2 regions of the Bacillus sp. TCT6 genome follow, and region 2 is predicted to be linked to the other one. Evidence: a T-box and tRNA genes for the amino acid it is inferred to sense, from the RefSeq annotation. Region 2 holds a T-box; the other holds one or more tRNA genes.
What was found. The T-box of region 2 lies ahead of ileS2 (isoleucine--tRNA ligase). A T-box ahead of a tRNA ligase gene usually reads a tRNA of that ligase, here a tRNA-Ile.
Positions count from the first base shown of each region.

Region 1 (3,432 bases), 340 kb from region 2:
TTTATAAGACTTTCCAATTTGGATTTTTGTAGCAGATGTACTTTTGTTTAATAGTTTAAAGTCGTCAATGACTTTTTCTATGGAAGGAATTTTTTTCTTGTTAATTTGTTCTGTAATAGAAAGAACTGTCTCACCAGTTTTTACTTCAATTGTTTTATAAGATGTATCCGTTTCTTTTTCTGTTTTATTCTCTTTATTTTGTTGGCTGTCTGCGTTCTCTTTTTTAATCGTTTGGGCAGAGGTTGTTTTTTTATATGAACTTAACATCGGTAAAGTACCGATTTTTATATCGTAATAAAATACATAACCGAGAACAAGCACGAATAGGAATATACCTAACCTCTTCATATTCTTCACTCCTTTGCTAGGAATATATGCTTGTCCAAAAAAAAAATGCCTATTTAGGCATTTTTTTATTTTTCTTTCGGTTGGGGTACCTCTTTAATCGTTAAGTATAGAACGATTAAAACAACAGCGATATAAATGAATGTTGCCCCAGGTACGACGATTTTGAATAAATCCATAATCATGAAGAAAATGGTTGGGATTGTGTAGCTGTATGCAGTTAGTGTCCAAACTTGTTTATAGGATAGTTTACGTTGACCGCTCATAGCAGAACCGATGAACGCAAGTAAAGTCACGCCTACAAAAGTGATGAATAATTGGAATAGGTACACTAAGAATCCGATAACGAATAATAAAATTGGATAAATATTATCGAATAAAGAAATAAATTCTTGTAGATCTTTTTTCTCAAGAGATGCACCTAACAAATCGTTATAAGAATACGTTTGTGTTTGACCATTTCCCATAGAGACTACTTTATCTTTTAAAACAAATAAACCTGTTTTATTTTGATATTTTTCTAGGTCTGTTGAATTTGGATCAAATACGAAAAGTGCATTTCCTTCTTCTTTTTCAATGGGTTGATCAATATCGGCTTTTAGTTCGCCATTTTCAATCTTAAAGTCAGGTAAATCTTTATCGATGACTTGATTTACCATGCCTACACCATCTTGGATAAAACTACCGTACAAAAAAGTTCTTGGAATAGTAGTAATTAAGCAAAGTAGCATAATATACAAAATGGTTTTACCGATTTTTTGAAAACGGAATAGCGCCATATCTTTAGGCGAGTATATGCTTTTTACGAATTGGGTAAATATGGACATAGATTCACTTCCTTTATGTATGTATAAAATCATTGTAACGTAGGAATCTAGAGAATCTCAAGATATATTATATTTACATATAGTGGAGATAACTAAATTTCTTTTTATTAACTTTCTTCTTTTAAATAAGAAAAATACAATTGACACTTTTCTTTTCTATATGGTAAATTTATCTTACCTTTCTTAAAGGGCATATCCGATAGGAATTCCTTTATTTGATATGTTGTTACATACATAATTGTGGACCCTTAGCTCAGCTGGTTAGAGCAGACGGCTCATAACCGTCCGGTCGTAGGTTCGAGTCCTACAGGGTCCATATCCATTTCGCATGTTTATTATGTTAGCAGGAAGCTTCCTTGTAGAAGGAAGCTTTTTTTACGGAATATATGAGCATTTTAATTGAAAAGAAGTGGGAATTTTGCTACTTTAATGATAGCAAGACAATGTGATTTATTTGTTTGCACCCTATGGCAATTAGGGTAGAATGAAGTTGTATGTCACTAAGTGGCAATACATAAACTGGGAGGAATATAACAATGGCAAAACACGAATTACCAAATTTACCTTATGCGTATGATGCTTTAGAGCCTCACTTTGACAAAGAAACAATGAACATCCATCATACAAAACATCACAACACGTATATTACAAACTTAAACGCTGCTTTAGAAGGTCATGCAGAATTAGCTGACAAAAGCGTAGAAGAATTAGTTGCAAACTTAAACGAAGTACCAGAAGCGATCCGTACAGCAGTACGTAACAATGGTGGCGGACACGCTAACCATACATTCTTCTGGACAATCTTATCTCCAAACGGCGGAGGACAACCTGTAGGTGAACTTGCAACTGCAATTGAAGCGAAATTCGGTAGCTTCGATGCATTCAAAGAAGAATTCGCAAAAGCTGGCGCAACTCGCTTCGGTTCTGGTTGGGCTTGGTTAGTAGTAAACAATGGTGAGTTAGAAGTAACAAGCACTCCAAACCAAGATTCTCCTTTAACTGAAGGTAAAACTCCAGTTATCGGTTTAGATGTTTGGGAGCACGCTTACTACTTAAACTACCAAAACCGTCGTCCAGACTACATCGGCGCATTTTGGAACGTTGTAGATTGGAACGCTGCTGAAAAACGTTACCAAGAAGCAAAATAATCGTAATAAATATAGAAAAAGCTAGGGGAGAGCCCCTAGCTTTTTTCTATGCTTTCCTTTTACATAATTGGGCTTGTCTTTGGAAGACTAGAACATGAAGTAAAGGAGAGTTGTGTATGAAGTGGAAACATATAATTGGTGACGTTGAAGTGAATCGGGATTTAGTGTTATTGCTCCTTATAGGAGGTTTATACACGCTCGCAATTTCTTTATCGAATACGTTTGTAAATATTTATTTATGGAAGCAAACACAAAATTATGTGAATCTTGGCTTGTATAATTTGGCCAGCGTTGTATTACAGCCTCTCACATTTCTTGTAGGGGGGAAATTAGCGAAACGTATCGATCGCTCGATTTTATTACGAATAGGAGTAGGAACGCTCGCAATTTTTTTTATCGTTGTTTTAGTGGCTGGAAAAAGTGCTTCTCAGTATATTTTATTAATGGGGGCTCTTTTAGGAGTAGGATACGGTTTTTACTGGTTGGCTTTTAACTTATTGACATTTGAAATTACAGAACCAGAAACAAGAGATTTCTTTAATGGATTTCTTGGACTTCTTACATCTTTCTCTGGGATGATTGGACCAATAGCAGCAGGATACACAATTTCACGCATGGAGAAATGGAGTGGTTATACTGTTATATTCTTTCTTTCATTAGTTTTATTTGCAATTGCTGTCGTCTTAAGTTTCTTTTTATCTAAAAGAGAATGTGAAGGGCGTTATGAAATTGTGCAAGTATTGAAAGAACGAAGAGTTGATAAAAATTGGGGAAAGATTACACGAGCTCATTTTTTCCAAGGATTGAGAGAAGGAACGTTTATTTTTGTCATTTCAGTATATGTGTATTTAGCAACTAATAGTGAGTTCGCATTAGGGAAATATAGTTTAGTGAACTCTGCTGTATCCTTTGTATGTTATTACTTGGTCGCTCGCATGTTAAAGAAAGAGTGGCGAAAAAAAGCAATTTTACTTGGGGGCATTATTTTATATGCTGTCGTCTTTTTAGTTATTTTCAATGTTACATACACGAAATTACTTATTTATGCGGCATGTATTGCGGTTGCATATCCTATTTTACTTGTTCCATACGGGTCAATGACATATGACGTA
Region 1 is NZ_JBVYHX010000001.1:3,940,627-3,944,058, reverse strand. Features, by position in the region: gene yqfZ (protein YqfZ) at 1-348, opposite strand, end outside; gene yqgB (protein YqgB) at 414-1,172, opposite strand; tRNA gene AC0ONG_RS20105 (tRNA-Ile) at 1,415-1,488, shown strand; gene sodA (superoxide dismutase [Mn]) at 1,709-2,320, shown strand; gene AC0ONG_RS20095 (MFS transporter) at 2,437-3,432, shown strand, end outside.
Region 1: it has a tRNA-Ile gene. The T-box ahead of ileS2 (isoleucine--tRNA ligase) is inferred to sense a tRNA for this amino acid. The anticodon was not compared.

Region 2 (3,432 bases):
TTGTAGATAAAGTGCTAGAGTGGAAGCGAACGGCGGAGTACCATCAAGTGAAATTAACAGATTTCCTTGATCCAAGACAGCAACAAATTGTTTCTATGGTAATTGGACAAGGAGATGTTGCTGTGCAATTTGGTGGTGCAACGCCTAATGCAGAGCGTAAAAGAGCACTCATTTATCCAGACTATCTAGAATTAAATGAAGAAGAATTTCAAGTAGAAGTATTAGAAATTGACTATCCTTCCAAGTTTTATACGCTAGAACATAGGCAAATATTAGGTACATTTATGTCTCTTGGTTTAACGAGAGAAAAATGTGGTGATATTTTGCTGCAAGAAAATCGTGCCCAAATTGTAGTTGCGAAAGAAATCGTATCGTACATTGAGATGAACTTACAAGCAATAGGAAAAGTAAAAGTCTCCTTATCAGCAGTACAAGGAGAACAAATTCTACAGATACATGAAACGTGGGGGGAGAAATCTGGAACGGTTTCTTCACTTCGTTTAGATGTTATGTTAGCTGAAATGTTACATTTATCTAGACAGAAAGTACAACCTTTCATTAAAAATGGTTTAGTAAAAGTTAATTGGAAAATAGTGGAACAAACTTCTTATGAATGTTATCCAGGAGACGTTTTCTCTGTTAGAGGATATGGCCGAAGTAAATTATTTTCTGTAGAAGGTAGAACAAAACGCGACAAATGGAGAATTTTGTATGGTATACTAAAATGATTGGTTTTTTAGAAGGAAATCCTCCTATTTTGTCGAAGAAAAGATATAATTGAAAGAGGAAATTTAGATAACTACTTGGAGGTGGCGTTGTGCCGTTAACACCATTAGATATTCATAACAAAGAATTTGGTCGCGGATTCCGTGGCTATGATGAAGATCAAGTAAATGAGTTTCTTGATCAAATTATCAAAGATTATGAATTGGTCATTCGTGAGAAAAAAGCTTTAGAAGAAAAAGTTGCGCAGTTAGAAGGGAAGTTAGATCATTTCTCTAATATTGAAGATACGTTAAACAAATCTATCGTTGTTGCGCAAGAAGCAGCGGAAGAAGTAAAACGTAATGCGCAAAAAGAAGCGAAATTAATTGTGCGTGAAGCTGAAAAGAATGCTGATCGTATTATTAACGAAGCATTAGTAAAATCAAGAAAAGTTGCTTTTGATATTGAAGAGTTAAAGAAACAAGCGAAAGTATTCCGAACTCGTTTCCGTATGTTATTAGAAACACAGCTTGAAATGTTAAACAACGATGATTGGGATAAACTAATTGAGTTAGAAGACGAAGTAGATGAACTGTTGAAAAAAGAAGAAACAGTGTAAGCTTGACGTTTTTCTCATTATTACATATAATTTTAAACAACATATTTATTAAGAAAAACGAAGATAGGGATAAGTACCTTTTCAAACCTTATATAGCGAACTGAGGACGGTGTAAGCTCAGGATAAGGAGATAGTGGGAATATCACCCTGGAGTTCCGCGCTGAACAAATAGAGTAAGCGTAGGCGTGTATTCGCGTTAAGAATATAAGAGGATTCTATACATATGTATATGATCTACTAGGGTGGTACCGCGGGAGACTTTCTCGTCCCTTTTTGGGATGAGAAAGTCTCTTTTTTATTCCGTTTTTTAAGTATTTCTTATATACATGTAAGGAGGAATTGAGCATGGAGTACAAAAATACATTACTGATGCCGAAAACAGAGTTCCCAATGCGTGGGAACTTACCAAAACGTGAGCCTGCAATGCAAGAAAAATGGGCTGAAATGAATATTTACGAAAAAGTACAAGAACATACAAAAGGTCGTCCTTTATTTGTATTGCATGATGGACCTCCATATGCGAATGGTGACATTCATATGGGACATGCATTAAATAAAGTATTAAAAGACTTTATTGTTCGTTATAAATCAATGACTGGTTTTAGTGCGCCATATGTTCCAGGATGGGATACGCACGGTTTACCAATTGAACAAGCTTTAACAAATAAAGGTGTAAAGCGTAAAGAAATGACAGTTGCTGAGTTCCGTAAGTTATGTGCAGAGTATGCATATGAACAAGTAGAACGTCAACGTGAACAATTTAAGCGTCTAGGTGTACGTGCAGATTGGGATAATCCATATATTACTTTAGAGCCCGCTTATGAAGCACAACAAATTAAAGTGTTTGGTGACATGGCGAAAAAAGGTTATATCTATAAAGGTCAAAAACCAGTTTACTGGTCTCCAACGAGTGAATCTGCTTTAGCAGAAGCTGAAATTGAATATCAAGATAAAAAATCAGCATCTATTTACGTAGCATTCCCTGTAAAAGATGGAAAGAACGTATTAGAAGGTGATGAAAAGTACATCATTTGGACAACAACACCTTGGACATTACCTGCAAACTTAGGTATTTCTGTTCACCCAGAGCTTGAATATAGCATTGTAAAAGTAAATGATGAGAAATATATCATTGCTTCTGAGCTGTTTGAGACAGTTGCAAAAACGTTAGAGTGGGAAAATGCTGAAGTTGTGAAAACAGTAAAAGGTAGCGAACTGGAGTACACAGTTGCAAAACATCCATTCTACGATCGTGATTCATTAGTAATGCTAGGAGATCACGTAACAACAGATGCAGGTACAGGTTGTGTTCATACAGCACCAGGACACGGGGAAGATGACTTCGTTGTTGGTAAAAAGTATGGATTAGAAGTACTTTGCCCAGTTGATGATAAAGGTGTATTAACAAATGAAGCACCTGGATTTGAAGGCTTATTCTATGATAAAGCTAACAAGCCAATTACAGAAAAATTAGAAGAAGTAGGCGCGTTACTGAAACTAACATTCATTACGCATTCATACCCACATGATTGGAGAACGAAAAAACCAATTATTTTCCGTGCGACAGCACAGTGGTTTGCATCTATTGAAGCATTCCGTAAAGAATTAATAGAAGCTGTAGCGGAAACAAAATGGGTACCAGCATGGGGAGAAACTCGTCTTCATAATATGGTTCGTGACCGTGGTGACTGGTGTATTTCTCGTCAGCGTGCATGGGGTGTGCCAATTCCGGTATTCTATGCTGAGAATGGCGATCCAATTATTACAGATGAAACAATTAACCATGTAGCAGATTTATTCCGTGAACACGGTTCTAACGTATGGTTTGAGCGTGAAGCGAAAGATCTATTACCAGAAGGATTTACACATCCAGGTAGCCCAAATGGCGAATTCCGTAAAGAAACAGACATCATGGATGTATGGTTCGATTCAGGTTCTTCTCACCAAGCTGTATTAGAAGAGCGCGAAGATTTACAGCGTCCAGCTGATTTATATTTAGAAGGATCTGACCAGTATCGTGGTTGGTTTAACTCTTCATTATCAACAGCAGTTGCTGTAACAGGTAAAGCTCCATATAAAGGCGTACTAAGCCACGGTTTCGTACTAGA
Region 2 is NZ_JBVYHX010000001.1:3,598,633-3,602,064, reverse strand. Features, by position in the region: gene AC0ONG_RS18180 (YlmH family RNA-binding protein) at 1-728, shown strand, start outside; gene divIVA (septum site-determining protein DivIVA) at 818-1,324, shown strand; T-box leader at 1,376-1,598, shown strand; gene ileS2 (isoleucine--tRNA ligase) at 1,670-3,432, shown strand, end outside.